Regions from separate parts of the Micromonospora sp. NPDC049900 genome, predicted to be linked through region 1. Evidence: riboswitches for the same ligand, from Rfam matches in the RefSeq annotation. Region 1 holds a riboswitch; the other holds the start of a gene.
The links. Region 1 has a riboswitch for cobalamin ahead of metE (5-methyltetrahydropteroyltriglutamate--homocysteine S-methyltransferase). Riboswitches for the same ligand answer to the same signal wherever they lie in the genome.
Positions count from the first base shown of each region.

Region 2: another riboswitch for cobalamin. It lies ahead of ACIBMZ_RS22580 (ribonucleoside-diphosphate reductase subunit alpha); the one in region 1 lies ahead of metE (5-methyltetrahydropteroyltriglutamate--homocysteine S-methyltransferase).

Region 1 is NZ_JBITKM010000007.1:272,713-281,460, forward strand. It holds gene ACIBMZ_RS18540 (YoaK family protein) at 1-66, opposite strand, end outside; gene ACIBMZ_RS18545 (hypothetical protein) at 185-1,279, opposite strand; gene ACIBMZ_RS18550 (AI-2E family transporter) at 1,510-2,796, shown strand; gene ACIBMZ_RS18555 (acyl-CoA thioesterase) at 2,819-3,334, opposite strand; gene metE (5-methyltetrahydropteroyltriglutamate--homocysteine S-methyltransferase) at 3,427-5,718, opposite strand; cobalamin riboswitch at 5,839-6,052, opposite strand; gene ACIBMZ_RS18565 (FecCD family ABC transporter permease) at 6,218-7,306, shown strand; gene ACIBMZ_RS18570 (ABC transporter substrate-binding protein) at 7,331-8,317, shown strand; gene ACIBMZ_RS18575 (ABC transporter ATP-binding protein) at 8,314-8,748, shown strand, end outside.
Region 2 is NZ_JBITKM010000011.1:114,760-123,507, reverse strand. It holds gene ACIBMZ_RS22585 (ribonucleotide-diphosphate reductase subunit beta) at 1-901, opposite strand, end outside; gene ACIBMZ_RS22580 (ribonucleoside-diphosphate reductase subunit alpha) at 892-3,267, opposite strand; cobalamin riboswitch at 3,404-3,612, opposite strand; gene ACIBMZ_RS22575 (amino acid adenylation domain-containing protein) at 3,733-8,748, shown strand, end outside.

The sequences.
Region 1 (8,748 bases):
GACGCCGTCGATCGCCCCGGTCGCCACGGTGAGCACCAGCAGCGGTACGTCGTACGTCTTGGTCATGGGCCTCTTCCGCAGCTCGCCGGCACCGCTGTGCGGCACGTCGAGAGCGGCCGTGAGCAGGGCGATCGTCCGGATCGGAGTCTACGCACCGCCCACGACCGCGCCCGACGCAGCCGCGTCACGGCCCGGCGGCGGCCTCCAGCAGGTCGTCGTAGTACTGCAACCCGCGATCCGGCGACACGTCCGCGATGGACCAGCTCTGGTAGCCGGTCTTCGTCCTGGGCAGTTCCACGGCGTTCGCCCCGTGGGTGAGGGCGAGTTCCAGGGTCTGGTTCCAGGTCGACGCCGGGCAGGGGTCCTGGTCGGCGCAGACCAGGTCGGCGGTCGCGGTCTGGTAGCTGATCGGGCCGCCCTTGCCCGCGATGTACGCCCACATCGCGTAGTAGTTGTTCGGGCGGCCGGGGTACATCGAGTTGTTGCCCAGCACACACCGGGCGCCCAGCGAGGTCCGGCAGTAGTCGATCATCTGCCGGGTGTACGGCATGTCCACCGACCCGGTCCAGGTCACCTCGTCGATCCGCTGGTACGGGTTGAACGCCAGGTAGGAGCGGGTCTGCTCCCACACGTCGTGCGCGTCGATCTCGTCACGGTGGCACTGGTCGTCGGCCGCCCCGGTGTAGCCGGCCGCCTCCAGGCCGGGCCGGTTCAGGCTGAGCTGCCCGGTCTGCCGGATGTACGGCTCGGCGAACTCGGTGGTGCAGCGGGCGATCACCACGTCCCGGATCCGTGGCTCGTCGTCGTAGCGGGCGGCGAGCCGGTCCTGGAGGTTCTGGTACGCGGTGCCGTACGCGCTGCTCCAGAAGCGGCCGATCGTGCCGGTCAGGCTGCCGGTGGTGTACCACGGGATCGGACTGGTCCCGCCGAGCGACTTCACCCAGTCCGGCGCGTGGATACCGCCGACGACCCGCAGCCGGGCGTACATCCCGGCCGCGTTCGCGGCGGCGACCGCCTGGTCGATCGCGGTGGTGTCGAGCGCGCCGCCGTGGTCGGTGCCGGGCTGCTGCTGCGGTTGCAGGTCGCTCCAGTTGACCCGGATGACGAAGCTGTCCACCACCGGGGCGTACGCGCCGGTGGCCGGCTCGGCCCGGTCGACCAGGCCGCTCAGCGGCGGTTTGAGGGTGACCGCCGTCGGGGTCGACGTCTGCGCCTGTGCCGGTACGGCGACCGCCGTGGCCGCCGTCAACGCGGTGACGATTACCGCGAACCTTCTCACCCGGGAACCTCCTCGTCGCAGGGGGAGCCCGCGTGTCCGGAGGGACCCGCCTCGGGCGGCACCGCCCGGACACCCGGGCACGAAGCGCCAGAATAGGGCCCGCCCCGCCGGACGTCACCGGCCGAGATCGGCGGCGGCATCCGGGCCGGCGCGATTCTCCGCTGGTCACCGTGTCGGTGCGTGCCCCGACCCGTTACGGTGTACCGACCGATCTTCACCTGGGGGTTCCCTTGAGCCGGTTCGAGCAGCTACGGCAACGACTGCGCCGGGCGTACGACGGGGGACGCGAGTCGGTGCGCGCGGCCCGGGACCGGGACCGGACCCGACGGGCCGACCGCGCGGAGGAGTTCGTCCCCCCCATTCCCGAGCCCCGCTCCGGCGACTCCGACGAGGGCGGCCACCCCTCGACGATCAGCCGGGACGACGCCGGGGTGCCGCACTCGTTGCGGATCGCCGCCGCCTGGTCGTGGCGGATCATCGTCATCGGCATCGTCGGCTGGGCGATGCTGCGGTTCATGGGCACCATCCGCGTCGTGATCGTGCCGCTGCTGGTGGCGCTGCTGCTCTCCGCCCTGCTGGCGCCCGCCGTCGGCTGGCTCTTGCGGGCCCGCTTCCCCCGTACGCTGGCCACCGCCGTGGTGCTGATCGGTGGACTGGCCGCCGTGGTCGGCACGCTGACCATGGTGGTCAACGAGTTCATCACCGGTCTGCCCGACCTCAGCCGCAACGCGGCCGACGGCATCGGCCAGATCCAGGACTGGCTGCGCGACGGGCCGCTGAACCTCTCCGACGGGACGTTGGACCAGTACATCCAGGCCGGACAGAACTGGATCAACGAGAACACCCAGGCGCTGACCACCGGGGCGCTCTCCACCGCCGGCACGGTGGTGGAGATCTTCACCGGCGCGCTGCTGGTCCTCTTCGCCATGTTCTTCTTCCTCCGCGACGGGCAGCGCATCTGGCGGTTCATCGTCGGGATGTTCCCGGCCGCCGCCCGCTGGCGGCTCGACGACGCGGGCAACGCCTCGTGGCAGACGCTGGTCGCCTACGTGCGGGCCACCGTGCTGGTGGCGTTCATCGACGCGGTCGGCATCGGCATCGCGCTGGTGCTGTTCGACGTGCCGTTCGCGTTCGCCCTGGCCGCGCTGGTATTCCTCGGCGCGTTCATCCCGATCGTCGGTGCCACGCTCTCCGGCGCGGTGGCGGTGCTGGTCGCGCTGGTCGACGGCGGCTGGGTCACCGCGCTGTGCATCCTCGGCGCGGTGATCGTGGTGCAGCAGGTCGAGGGGAACGTCCTCCAACCGTGGATCATGGGCAAGGCGGTGGCGCTGCACCCGCTGCCGGTGGTGCTGGCGGTCACCGCCGGTGTGGTGCTCGACGGCATCTTCGGCGCACTCATCGCGGTACCGCTGATCGCCGTGCTCAACACCGCGGTCCGGCGGTTGGCCCGGCGCATTCCGCCGACCGAACAGCCACCGCCCCCGGAGGCGGTCGTGGTCAAGGCCACCGCGCCCTGACGCTCCGGGCCCCGGCGAGAATCTATGTCGGGTCTCCGGCGCCGTCGAGCAGGGCCCGCCGCAACGTGAGTCGGTGCTCGCGTCGGATCTCCGCCTCGCGGTAGCGTCCCCGGTCGCCGTCGGTCTCCAGCAGCAGCGGGGGCACCGCACGCGGCTGCCCGGCGTCGTCGACGGCGACCATCACCAGGTGCGCGGTGGCCACCGTGGTCGGTGGCACGGCCCGGTCCCACCGGTCGGCGGTCACCTTCACCGCCACCTCCATCGAGCTGCGACCGGCCCAGGTGATCCGGGCGTCGACGTGCACCACGTCGCCGACGCGTACGGCGCGGAGGAAGGCGGTCTCGTCGATGGCGGCGGTGACCGCCGGGCCGTCGGAGTGCCGGGCGGCGACCACCCCGGCCACCGAGTCGATGAGGTTGAGGATCCGGCCGCCGTGGACCGTACCCATGAGGTTGGTGTGGTGCTGGTCCATGATCTGCGACAGGGTCAGGTGGGACGCCGACGGCGTCCGACCGGGGGCGGAAAGTGTGTCCTGCATGGCGGTTCGTCCGTCCTCGCGCGCGGTCTCGGTGGTGCGGTCTGCCGACGGCGTCCGCCGGCGGGAGGTCCCCACCGGCGGACGTCACCGGGTCAGGAGTCGCTCGTCGACCCGTCGGCGGCGGCCAGTTCGGCGCGGACCGAGGCGGCGGCGCGGACCAGCGCGGTCAGGGCCGGACGGACCTCGTCGTAGCCCCGGGTCTTGAGCCCGCAGTCCGGGTTGACCCAGAGCCGCTCCGGCCCGACGACCGCCGCCGCCCGGCGCAGCGCGGTGACCACCTCGGCCGCGTCGGGCACCCGGGGCGAGTGGATGTCGTAGACACCCGGCCCGATCCCCCGGGTGTAGCCGACGGTGGCCAGGTCGTCGAGGATCTCCATCCGGGAACGGGACGCCTCGATGCTGGTCACGTCGGCGTCCAGGGCGTCGATGGCGGGCAGCACCTCGCCGAACTCCGAGTAGCACAGGTGGGTGTGGATCGCCGTGGCGTCGGCGACGCCGCTGGTCGCCAACCGGAACGACGCCACCGACCAGTCCAGGTAGGCGGCGTGGTCCCGGCGGCGCGGCGGCAGCAGTTCCCGCAACGCGGGTTCGTCGACCTGGATGATCCGGATGCCCGCCGCCTCCAGGTCCCGCGCCTCGTCGCGCAGGGCCAGCGCGACCTGGCGGGCGGTCTCCGCCAGCGGCTGGTCCACCCGGACGAACGACCAGGCCAGGATGGTCACCGGGCCGGTGAGCATGCCCTTGACCGGCCGGTCGGTGAGCGACTGGGCGTAGCGGGACCAGGCCACCGTGATGGGTTCCCGCCGGGTCACGTCGCCGTACAGGATCGGCGGACGCACACACCGGGAGCCGTACGACTGGACCCATCCGTGGGCGGTGGCGGCGAAGCCGTCCAGGTGCTCGGCGAAGTACTGCACCATGTCGTTGCGCTCCGGCTCGCCGTGCACCAGCACGTCCAGTCCGAGCCGCTCCTGCTCGGCCACCACCTCGGCGATCTCGGCCCGCATCCGCTCGGCGTAGCCGGCCGCGTCGAGGCGACCGGCGCGGTGCTCGGCCCGGGCCCGGCGCAGCGCCTCGGTCTGCGGGAACGACCCGATGGTGGTGGTCGCCAGCGCGGGCAGCCCGAGGCGGCGCCGCTGGGCGTCGGCGCGCTGCGGATACGGCCCGCGCCGGGTGTGCTCGGGCCGCAGCGCCTCCAGTCGGGCGCGGACCGGGTCGTCGCGCCACTGCGCCGGGACCGGCGGGGGCGCGGTGGGCAGCTCGCCCACCCCGTCGCGCAGCACCCGGCCGAGTGCGACCACCTCGTCGACCTTCTGCCGGGCGAACGCCAACCGTTCCCGCAGTAGCGGGTCGAGGTCGGTCTCGGCGGCCAGGTCGACGGGCACGTGCAGCAGCGAGCAGGAGGTCGACACGGCGACGGTGTCGGCGAGCCCGGTGAGGGTGGCGCCGACGGCTGCGGCAGCCCGCAGGTCGGTCCGCCACACGTTGCGGCCGTCGACCAGCCCGGCGACCACGGTCCGGCCCGGTTGCGCGCCGTGGCCGGCGAGTCGGCCGAGATCGCCCGGCCCGGCCACCAGGTCCAGCCCGATCGCCTCGATCGGCGTGTCCAGCAGCGCGGGTAGCGCGTCGCCCAGTTCCCCGAAGTACGCGGCGACGAACAGGCGGGGTCGGTGGGTCAGCGCGCCGAGCCTGGCGTACGCGGCACCGAGGGCGCGGATCTCGGCGTCGGACCGGTCGCCGACGTACGCCGGTTCGTCGAGCTGCACCCACGGCACCCCGACGTCGGCGAGTGCGGACAGCAGGTCGGCGTAGACGTCGACCAGGTCGGCGAGCCGGTCGAACGGGCGGAACCCGTCGGGCGCGTCGGCGGTGGGCTTGGCGAGCAGCAGCAGGGTCGCCGGGCCGACCAGGACCGGACGGGTGGTGATGCCGAGCTGCCGCGCCCGCCCGTACTCGGCCAGCGGCTTGTCGGGGCGGGCGGCGAAGGCGGTGTCCGGACCGATCTCGGGCACCAGGTAGTGGTAGTTGGTGTCGAACCACTTCGTCATCTCCAGCGGCGGCTCCTGCGCGGTGCCGCGTGCCATGGCGAAGTAGGTGTCCAGCTCACCGAGGCCCAGCCGGCGGAACCGGTCGGGCACGGCGTCGACCGTGACGGCCGCGTCGAGCACGTGGTCGTAGAGCGAGAACGTGTTGGACGGTACGGCGGACAGGCCGGCGTCGTGCAACGTACGCCAGGTCTGCTCGCGCACCTGCGCGGCGGCGGCCCGCAGGGTCGGCTCGTCGATGCGGCCGGCCCAGTAGCCCTCGACCGCGGTCTTGAGCTCACGACGCGGGCCGATGCGCGGGTAGCCGAGCACGGTGCTCGTGCCGAACGGAGTGGTCATGTCGCCAGGGTTCCCTTCCCTCGAGGTCCGGCGGTACGGCTCCGGAGGAGGGCTGGGGAGGGCACGGTGCGACGACCGACCTCGCCCTGGCCCTCCCGCGGGGCCGACGGCGGCGTGCGCGGTTGCGCACGCGGCACGGGCAGGTCTTCGGACTCGTGGGCGCGACCGGCTGGGCCGGTCCCCTACTGGCCGTCGCTTCCCGGACAGGTGTCCAGTGCGTGTGACGGCGGTCGTTCCCACTCACCGCTGCGGGGCAGTCCCGGATTCACACCGGGTTCCCTCTTACGACGCTCCGACCGAACGGCCGGGGCGAACCAGTACCGCCACGGATCCTAGCGTCCGGATCACGCGCGGCGACCGTCGCGCGGGTGTGATGTCCGCACCGCCACGGCGTGTCGGGCGGTGGGTGAACAACGACTCATCCGGCTTCCGCTCGCATGATCATGGTGTTAGTTTTTGCAAAGACTTGGCAAGAACAACGACTTTGCGTGGGAGTGCGGTGAGCGTCACCACCCTGCCGACGAGCCGGACGGACGTGCTCGGCGTGGCGGCGCAGCGTCGCCGCACCGGCCTCTGGCTGCTCGCGCTGACCCTCGGGCTGGTCCTGACCGGGCTGGTCGCGGTCGGGGCCGGGGCGATCGGCATCCCCCCGCTGACGGTGGCCCGGATCATCGGGCACCACCTCGTCGGGCTGCCGGGCGAGGTCACCTGGACCGGGCCGCAGCAGGCGATCGTCTGGCAGGTCCGACTGCCCCGCGTCCTGCTCGGCATGCTGGTCGGCGCCGGCCTGGCGGTCTGCGGCGTGGCGTTGCAGGCCATGGTCCGCAACGTGCTCGCCGACCCGTACCTGCTCGGCATCAACTCCGGCGCCTCCAGCGGCGCGGCTGCCGCGATCCTGTTCGGCGCCGGTGCCGGCTTCGGCCAGTACGCGCTCTCCACCAGCGCGTTCGTCGGCGCGCTCGGCGCGTCGCTGCTGGTCTTCCTGATCGCGCGCAGCGGCGGCCGGGTCACCTCCCTCCGGCTGCTGCTGGCCGGCGTCGCCGTCGGGTACGCGCTGTACGCCACCACCAGCTTCCTGATCTTCGCCTCCGGGTCGGCCGAGGGCGCCCGCTCGGTGATGTTCTGGCTCCTCGGGTCGCTGGGCCTGGCCCGCTGGAACGCCCTGCTGCTGATCGCCGCGGTGGTGCTGATCGGCACCATCGCCTACCTGACCGTCGTCGGGCGGCGGCTCGACGTGCTGGCCATCGGCGACGAGACCGCGCACACGCTGGGCGTCTCGCCGGACCGGTTCCGACTCCGGCTGCTGGTGCTGGTCTCGCTGAGCGTCGGCATCCTGGTCTCCGCCGCCGGCAGCATCGGGTTCGTCGGTCTGGTCGTGCCACACCTGGCCCGGCGCATCGTCGGCGCACCGCACGTCCGCGTGGTGCCGGTGGCCGCGCTGCTCGGGGCGATCCTGCTGGTCTGGGCCGACGTGCTGGCCCGGGTGCTGCTGGCCCCCCAGGAGATCCCGATCGGCATCATCACCTCCCTGCTCGGCGCGCCCTTCCTGCTGGTCCTGATCCGCCGCCTGCACGCCTCCGGCGCCTGAACGCCCACCCGTCAAGGAGAACCGATGTTGAAGGCAACCCGCCTCGCCACCGCCGCCGCCTCCGCGTGCGTGCTGCTCGTCGCCGGGTGCGGCGGCGGCGCCGACGGGCCGGCCGAGGCCGGTCCCGGTTACCCGGTCACCGTGACCAACTGCGGCGTGGACGTCACCTTCGACGCCGCTCCGGAGCGGGTCGTGCTGCTCAAGAGCGCCGCCGTGCCGTACCTGCACGCGCTCGGCGTCCTGGACCGGGTCACCGCCCGCGCCGGGCAGTACCCGAAGGAGTACTACGACGCGCCGACCCAGGCCGGGTTGGACCGGATCCCGCTGCTGACCGACAGGACCGACACCAGCGGGCACCTGCAGATCTCCAAGGAGGTGGTGATCAGCCAGGAGCCCGACCTGGTCCTCGGCGAGGTCGACAACCTCTCCCGCGACACCCTCGCGGCGGTGGACATCCCGCTGCTGGAGGAGCCGGCGATGTGCCCGGACAGCACCGCCGTGCCGAGCTTCGACGACATCTACGCGCAGATGGAGACGTACGGCCGGGTGTTCGGCCGCCAGACCGAGGCGGCAGGTGCGGTCACCGCGCTCAGGGAGCGGATGACGAAGGTACGGGCCGAGTCGGGCGACGCGTCCGGACGCACCGCGGCGGTGCTCTACCCCACCGTGGGCGGCGGCACCACGTACGCGTACGGCACCGGCAGCATGGCCCACCCGCAGTTGGAGGCCGCCGGCTTCCGCAACGTCTTCGGTGACGTCAAGGACCGGGTCTTCGAGGTCACCGTCGAGGAGTTGCTCGGCCGCAACCCGGACGTGCTGATCCTGCTCTACGGCGACGGCGACCCCCGCGCCGTCGAGCAGGGGCTGACCGGGCTGCCGGGCGCGCAGCAGCTCGACGCGGTCCGCAACGGCCAGGTCATGACACAACTGTTCAACTTCACCGAGCCGCCGACGCCGCTGTCGATCGACGGTCTGGAGCGGATCGTGCAGCGGTTCCGGGAGCAACCGTGATCGAGGCCACCGGTGTCACCTGGCACTACGGCGTCAACCCGGTCATCGACGGGGTCAGTGTCACCGCCCGACCGGGACGGGTCCTCGGCCTGATCGGGCCCAACGGCAGCGGCAAGACCACGCTGCTGCGGTTGCTCTACGGCGCGCTGCGCAGCCGCAGTGGACAGGTCGAGGTGGACGGCGATGCGCTGTCCGCCCTACCCGCCCGGGAGGCCGCGCGGCGGCTGGCCGTGGTCGTGCAGGAGACCGGCGGGGAGACCGCCCTGACCGTGGCGGAGTTGGTGCTGCTCGGCCGGGGGCCGCACCTGTCGACGTTCCAGCGGGCCGGGCGGGCCGACCACGAGATCGCCGCCCGCTGCCTGAGTCGGGTCGGTGCCACGCACCTGAGTGGTCGGGCGTTCGCCCAGCTCTCCGGTGGGGAACGGCAACGG
Region 2 (8,748 bases), on a different contig from region 1:
CCAGTCGCCGGTCGGCCACGTGCTGGAGGTACTCGCGCATGTCGGCCAGCGACATGCCGGAGACGCCCTGCTCCAACAGGTCGGCGGCGAACTGCACCTCGCACTCGACCGCCTCGGCGAGCATGTCCTTGACCTGCTGCTCCATCTCGGCGTCGAACAGGTCCGGCTCCTCGGCACGGACGGTGTCGACCACGTCGAAGGCGAACGCCATGTGCATGGACTCGTCGCGGAACACCCAGTTGGTGCCCGAGGCGAGGCCGTGCAGCAACCCCCGGGAGCGCAGGAAGTAGACGTACGCGAAGGCGCCGTAGAAGAACAGGCCCTCGATGCAGGCGGCGAAGCAGATCAGGTTCAGCAGGAAGGCCCGCCGGTCCGCCCGGGTCCGCAGCTCGCGCAGCGCGAAGATGGAGTCGATCCACTTGAAGCAGAACTCGGCCTTGCGGGCGATCGACGGGATGTTCTCCACCGCCGCGAACGCCGCGAACCGCTCCTTCTCGTCCGGGACGTAGGTGTCCAGCAGGTTCAGGTAGAACTGGACGTGCACCGCCTCCTCGAACAACTGCCGGGAGAGGTACAACCGTCCCTCCGGCGAGTTGACGTGCTGATAGAGGTTGAGCACGAGGTTGTTGGCGACGATGGTGTCACCGGTGGCGAAGAAGGCCACGAGTCGCGACACCAGGTGCTGCTCGGCCGGGGAGAGCTTGGCCAGGTCGGCGAGGTCGGAGTGCAGGTCGACCTCCTCCACCGTCCAGGTGTTCTTGATGGCGTCCTTGAAGCGGTCGAAGAACTGCGGGTACCGCATCGGCCGCAGGGTCAGGTCCATGCCGGGGTCGAGCAGCAGGTGCCGCTCCCCCGTGCCGGTGCTGGTGCTGGTGGTCTCGGAGACGGTGGTCACTGGCATGCCTCGCAGCTCTCGGGGTTCTCCAGGGAGCAGGCCAACGCCTCGTCGTCGCTGACCGCCACGACCGGCGTGACGCTCGGGGTGACGGCGACGGTGGCCTGCTGGATCCGGGTCGCCGGACGCGACCGCAGGTAGTAGGTGGTCTTCAGCCCGGACTTCCAGGCGTACAGGTACATCGAGGAGAGCTTGCCGATGGTCGGCGCGCTCAGGAACAGGTTCAGCGACTGCGACTGGTCGATGAAGGGGGCACGGGCCGCCGCCAGGTCGATCAACGCCCGCTGCGGCAGCTCCCACGCGGTCCGGAACAGCTCGCGTACGTCCGCGGGCAGCTCGACGACGCCCTGCACGGAACCCTCGGCGCGCTTGATCTGCTCCCGGATCGCGGCCGTCCACAGTCCCCGCGCCTTCAGCTCACGGACCAGGTAGGTGTTGATCTGGAGGAACTCGCCGGACATCGTCTCGCGCTTGAACAGGTTGGACACCTGCGGCTCGATGCACTCGTAGCAGCCGGCGATCGAGGCGATGGTGGCGGTCGGCGCGATCGCCACCAGCAGCGAGTTCCGCAGGCCGTGCCGACCGACCGTCTCGCGCAACGCGGTCCACCGCTCGGGCTGGCCGACCTCGGCGCCCCACAGGTCCGGATGCAGCTCACCCCGGGCGGCGCGGGTCTCGGCGTACGCGGGATGCGGGCCGAACCGCTCGGCGAGCCCGGCGGAGGTCTCCAACGCGGTCAGGAAGATCTCCTCCTGCACCCGGGTCGACAGCTCCCGGGCGGCCGGCGAGTCGAACGGCAGGCGCAGCGTGAAGAACGCGTCCTGCAAACCCATCAGCCCGAGCCCGACGGGGCGCCAGCGCGGGTTCGACGCCGCCGCCTGCTCGGCCGGGTAGTAGTTGATGTCGATCACCCGGTCCAGGAAGACCACGGCGGTACGCACCGTGGCGCGCAGCCGCTCCCAGTCGACACCGTCCGCGGTGACATGCGCGCCCAGGTTGACCGAGCCGAGGTTGCAGACCGCCGTCTCGGCGTCGTCGTTGACCTCCAGGATCTCGGTGCAGAGGTTCGACAGGTGGATGGTGTTGCCCGGGGTGCCGGTCTGGTTCGACAGCCGGTTCGAGGCGTCCTTGAACGTCATCCACCCGTTGCCGGTCTGCGCGAGCGTCCGCATCATCCGGCCGTACAGGTCGCGGGCCTTGACGGTCTTGACCGCTTTCTTCTCGGCCGCCCGGTACGCCTCGTCGAACTCCTCGCCGAACAGGTCGGGCAGCTCGGGGGCGTCCGACGGGTCGACGAGCGACCAGTCGCCGTCCGCCTCGACGCGCCGCATGAACTCGTCCGGGATCCAGTTGGCGAGGTTCAGGTTGTGCGTCCGCCGGGACTCCTCGCCGGTGTTGTCCCGCAGTTCGAGGAACTCCTCCACGTCCGGGTGCCACGGTTCGAGGTAGACGCAGGCCGCGCCCTTGCGACGGCCGCCCTGGTTGACCGCGGCCACCCCGGCGTCCAGCGTCTTGAGGAACGGCACGATGCCGTTCGACCTGCCGTTGGTGCCCCGGATCAGGGCGCCCCGACCGCGTACCCGGGACCAGGAGATGCCGATGCCGCCGGAGAACTTGGACAACTTCGCGACCTGGTGGTAGCGCTCGTAGATGGAGTCGAGTTCGTCGCGCGGCGAGTCGACCAGGAAGCACGAGGACATCTGGGTGTGCCGGGTGCCGGAGTTGAACAGCGTCGGCGAGCTGGGCAGGTAGGCCAGGCTGGACATGAGTCGGTAGAAGCCGATCGCCTCGCCGGGCGTCTGCGACAGGCCGCAGGCGACGCGCAACAGCCAGTACTGCGGCGTCTCCACCACGAGCCGGGTCTGCGGGTGCCGCAGCAGGTAGCGGTCGGCGACCGTGCGCAGCCCGAAGTACTCGAAGCGCAGGTCCCCCGCCGGGTCGACGGCGTCGTCCAGCTTGCGCGCGTTGCGGGCCACGAACGCGGCGGTGTCGTCGCCGATCAGGCCCAGGCCGTGTGCGTACCGGATGGACTGGCTGAAGCTGGCGACCTGTTGCCCACGGACCTCCTTGTCCACGTACGCGGCCAGTAGCCGGGCCGCCAGCTTCGAGTACTGCGGCTCCTCACCGATCAGTTCGGCCGCGGTCTGGATGGACAGCTTGTCCATCTCGGCCGTGGTCGCGCCGTCGTACAGCCCGCTGATGGTCTTGGTGGCCACCCGCAGCGGGTCGATCTCGTCCAGGTCGGCGACCCACCGCTCCACCGCCTTGACGATCTTGTTGACGTCCACCGGCTCGGTGTCGCCGTTCCGCTTGCGGACCTGCATGACGTGCCGGCGTTGCTCCGGCCCCGCCTGCTCCTGGGTCACCGTCATGTTCCCCCTCCTCACGCCTGTCCCCGAGATCGTCGGGTCCGCGCGGGAGGACGCCGCCGGTCATCCGACGGCACTGCTGCCGTGACTGACCAGCTCCTGGCGTCGGCCGTCCCACGCGGCCTTCGACCGCCGCACACGTCGCGTGCGGCGCGCTGGCAGGTCTTCGGACTCGTGGGCCTGGTGCTCGCGCCTACTGGCCGTCGCTTCCCAGACCTGGCGGGTCCAGTGCGTGATGACGGCGGTCGTTCCCACTCACCGCTGCGGGGCAGTCCCGGATTCCCACCGGGTTCCCTCTTGCCTCGACCGTCGTGGAGCGGCGGCCGAACCAGCTACGGGGCACACCATATATGGGTGCGGTGCGGAGATGGCAACACCAGATGCTGTGCCGGGCGTGTCGCGTGCCAGATGTCGGGCATCCCGCCGACCGTCGGCCGGGTACTCGATCATGCCCACTAGCATCGTCGCGTGCAGACAGCGGCCGGACCCGGCGACCGACGGGCACTGCTCGACATCCTCGTCCGGGCCGCGGATCGGACGCCCGACCAGGTGATCGTGCACGTGCGCGAGGACGGCACCGAGCGCACCGTGACCGTCCGGCAGTTGCGGGACGAGTCGCTGCGGGTGGCGGGTGGCTACCGCGCGGCCGGAGTGATCCCGGGCACGCCGGTGATCCTGGTCGCCGACGCCGGGGACGACTTCCAGCCACTGTTCTGGGGTGCGCTCGCCGCCGGGCTGGTCCCGGTGCCGCTACCGCCCGAACCGGCCCGGGTACGGGCCGTCCGCGAGCTGCTCGCCGACGCGGTGACCGTGGTGGACAACACCACCGGGGCGGTCGCCGACGGGCTGGCCGGACCGGTGCTGCGGCTGGCCGACCTGCGGACCGGCGCCCCACCGGAGGATCTGTTCGCCGCCGACCCCACCGACGTGGCGTTCCTCCAGTTCTCCTCCGGCAGCACGGGCACGCCCCGCGGGGTGGAGTTGACCCACGCCAACGTGCTGGCCAATGTGGAGCAGTCCCGGCTGGCCAGTGGCGCCGGGCCGGACGACGTCCTGGTCACCTGGATGCCGTACTTCCACGACATGGGGTTGATCGGTACGCATCTGACCCCGCTCGCCATCGGGTGCACGCAGGTCCGGGTTCCCCCGTTGGCGTTCGCGAAGCGCCCGGCGCTGTGGTTCACCGCCGCGCACCGACACCGCGCGACCCTGTTGTCGGCGGCGAACTTCGCGCTGGCGCTGGCGGTCCGCCGGGTCCCGACGGACCTCCTCGCCACGCTGGACCTGAGCCGGGTCCGGTGCGTGGTGGTGGGTGCGGAACCCATCTCCCCCACGGTGTGGCGGGCCTTCCTGGCGCACGTACGCCCGGCCGGGCTCGCCCCGGCCGCCCTGCGACCGGTGTACGGCCTGGCGGAGGCGACCCTCGCGGTGACCTTCCCGCCGCCCGGGGAGGTCGCCGCGCCGCTGGTGCTGGACCGGGCCGCGCTGAGCCAGGGCCGGGCGGTTACCACCGGGCCGGGTACGCACGCGGTGGAGCTGATGGACCTGGGACACCCGGTGCCCGGCTGCGAGGTACGCGTCGTCGACGAGCGGCACCGGCCGCTGCCCGAGGGTCGGGTGGGCCTGATCGAGGTACGCGGCCCGAACGTGGCGCGCGGCTACCACCGGGACCCGCAGGCCAGCCGGGAGACCTTCGTGGACGGTTGGCTGCGCACCGGTGACCTGGGTTTCCAGCGCGCCGGTCGGCTCTGCGTGACCGGCCGCGCGAAGGACGTCGTCTTCGTCAACGGCCGGACGTTCCACGCTCCCGACCTGGAGGCGGTGGCCGCCGCGACCGTCGGGTTGCCGGCCACGGCGACGGCGGTGGTCGGCTGCACCGACCCGGACAGCGGCGGCGAGCGGATCGTGGTGTTCGTGGCCTGGGCCCGTCCGCCCGCCGGGGCGACCGGGGTGCTCGACGCCACACGGGCCCGGGTGGCCGAGGCGGCCGGGCACGACGACGTGCGGGTGCTGCCGCTGCCGCCCGGCGCGTTCGCCCGGACCACCAGCGGCAAGCTGCGGCGACGACGGATGCGCGAGCGCTACCTGGCCGGCGACTTCGCCGACCGGGAACGCCGCTGGCACCCGGCGACCGGCCTGCCGGGGACGTCCGCGTCCGGGGACACACCTCCGGCGACACCGGCGAACACGCACCCGACACGACAGCCGGAGGCGCGGCCGTCGGACGGCTCGGGGCCGCTGTCCCGGCGGCGGGTCGAGCAGGTCGTCCGGACGGTCTGGGCGCGGGTGCTGGACCGGCCCGCCGACACCATCGCGGCGGACGACCGGTTCCTGGCCATCGGCGGGTCGTCACTCAAGGCGATGGAGGTGCTGGCCGGGCTGGAGGACGCCCTCGGCACCACGTTCGATCCGGCGGACCTGCGGGACTGCCCCACCGTCGCCACGTTGACCGACCGCATCCTGGCCGGGCCGCCCACGACCCGACCGGCACCGCCCGACGGGTGCGCCCCGGCGCGGCAGGACCCCCGTTCCGACGCGACGCCGCTCGCGGTCATCGGCATGGCCTGCCGTTTCCCCGGCGCGGAGGACCCCGACGAGTTCTGGCGTGGACTCGTCGGCGGCATCGACGCGGTCCGGCCGGTCCCGGAGCACCGGTGGACGCCGCAGGACGGCCGACCCCGTTGGGGGTCCTTCCTGGACGATCCGATGCAGCTCGACGCGGACTTCTTCGGGCTCTCCGACGAGGAGGCGCGGCTCACCGACCCGCACGCCCGACTCTTCCTGGAGATCGGGTACGAGGCGCTCGAACGGGCCGGGTACGCCGGACCGCGTCGGCAGGGCCGCCGGGTCGGGGTCTTCGCCGCCGTCGGCGAGAGCGCCTATCCGGAGCTGCTGGCCGCCGCCGGTCCGGTCACCGCACCGGCGGCGCTGGTCGGCAACCTGCGCAACCTCGTGGCGGCCCGGTTGGCGCAGGCGCTGGACCTCGCCGGGCCGGCGATCACGGTGGACACGGCCTGCTCCTCGGCGCTGGTCGCACTGCACCTGGCGGCGCGCAGCCTGGCCACCGGCGAGTGCGACATCGCGGTGGTCGGCGGCGTGAACCTCAACCTCACCGAGACCGGCTACCGGCTGTTGGACGCCGCCGAGGCGTTGTCGCCGACCGGCCGGTGCCGCGCCTTCGACGCCGACGCCGACGGCTTCGTGCCCGGCGAGGGCGGCGCGGCGCTGGTCCTGTGCCGCCCCGACGACGCGTACGCCGCCGGGGACCGAGTGCTCGCGCTGGTCGCCGGCACCGCCGTGGGTAACGACGGCCGGTCGCTGAGCCTGCTCGCCCCGAACCCACAGCGGCAGTGGGAGGTCATCGCGCGCGCGTACGCGGACGCCGGGCTCGACCCGGCCGCCGTCTCGTACGTCGAGGCGCACGGCACCGGCACCGGCCTCGGTGACCCGGTGGAGGCACGGTCGCTGGCCGCCGCGTACCCGCCCCGCCCCGACGGCACGCCCCGCGGGCTCGGGTCGGTCAAGACCAACCTGGGACACCTGCTCAACGCCGCCGGGATGCCGGCGCTGCTGAAGGTGGTGCTGGCCCTGCGGCACCGGCAGTTGCCGCCGTCGCTGCACCACGTCCGGCCGTCCACCCGGTACGACCTCGACGCCGCCGGCTTCACGGTGGTCACCGAGGCACGTCCGTGGACCGCACCCGGGCCCTTGGTGGCCGGGGTGAACGCGTTCGGCTTCGGCGGCACCAACGCACACGCCGTCCTGTGCGAGGCACCGCCCCACCGGCCCGTACCGCAGCTCGCGGGTCCCGGCGTACACCTGGTGACGCTCACCGCCCGGTCGGCGTCCGCGCTGCGGCGCAGTGCCCACGACCTCGCCGGGCACCTGCGCGACCGGGGCGACCTGGACACGGCCGACGTGGTCGCCAGCGCCGGGACGGCCCGCGACGACGCGCCGTACCGGTTGGCGCTCGTCGCCGACGACACCGGGCTGGCCGACCGGTTGGCGGCTGCCGCGACCGCGTACCGGGACGGGCCGGTCCGCCGTCGACCCCGGATCGTCTTCGTCTTCCCGGGCGACGGCTCGCCGGCCGCACCTGCGGTCCGCGACCTGCACGACCGGCTCCCGGTCTTCCGGGATCTGCTGACCGGGGCCTGTGTCGCCGTCGGTCCGGTGGCGGGGCGTCCGCTGCTGTCCTGGTGCCTGGCGGACGGGACGGACCGGCGGGTCACCGCCCCGGTGCGCGTGGTGGTGGCCCTGGCCCTGGCCGGGCAGCTCGCCGCCTGGGGGGTGCGGCCCGACGCGCTGCTCGGTCACGGGGTCGGCGAGCTGGCGGCAGCCGCCGCCGGGGGCGCGCTGGGCGTCGCCGACGCGGTCCGGCGTGCCGTCGCGCTCGCCGACCCGAGCCACGCCGGGGACGGTCCCGACGACCGGGACGACGGCGGGTACGCCCTCGCGGCGCTGCGGGGCGTGCCGGTGTTCAGCCCGGCGGCCGGGCGGTGGGACCCACCGGAGCCGGTGCGGTGGGCCACCGACGCGGCTGAGCTACGCGCGGCGTGGCGGCGGCTGCACGACGACGGGTACGACACCGTGGTCGAGTTGGGCGTCGCGGAGGCGACGGAGCACGGTGGCGGACAGGTCGACGTCGAGCCGACCGACGGACTGGTGCGGTTGGTGGCGGCGCACTGTGGGTCGACCGGCGGTGCCGCGTCGCTGCTGGCCACGGCGGGACTGCTCTGGGCCCGGGGCGGCCCGCTCGACCGGCCCGCCCTGTACGGGGGGCGGCAGCGGGTGCCGGTGCCGACCTACCCGTTCGAGCGTCGCGCCTTCGCGCCACCGGGGACGGCGCACCCCGTACCGCTGCACATCGTCGCCTGGCGGGAGGTGCCGGCGGCGGTCGGCGGACCGGCCCGGCGGGTACGGCTGCGCGGCCCGGGGGTGGGCGGCCCGTTCGCCGACGACCTGGCCGCCGCGTTCACCGCCGACGGGATCGAGGTCCACGTCGACCCGTACCGGGTCGACGCGGCTCCGGACGACGACACTCCTGGGATCACCGTGCTGCTCGCCGGGGCGGCGGTGGACACGCCGGACGTGGCCGCGCTCGACGCCGCCGTCACCGGGCAGGTACGCGCCGTCCGCGCCCTGATCGACGAGGGGGCCGACCGGCCGGGCCGACTGCTGGTGGTCACCGAGGACGTGCACGTCACCGGCGCGGCGGCGGAACGGGGACGCCCGGTGCAGGCAGTGCTCGCCGGGCTGGTCACCGCGCTCGCCGACGAGCGTCCCGGCCTGCTCGTGCACACCGTGGACCTGTCCTCCTCGGACGGTACGGCAGCGCGCGTCGACGCCGTCCGTCACGAGTTGTCCGCCCTCGCCACGGACCCGCCCGCCACCGGTACGCCGACCGACCCGAGCATGCCGCCGGGCCCGCGCACGCCGAACGGGGTGGCCTGGCGCGGCGGACGCCGACTAGGCCGGTTCCTC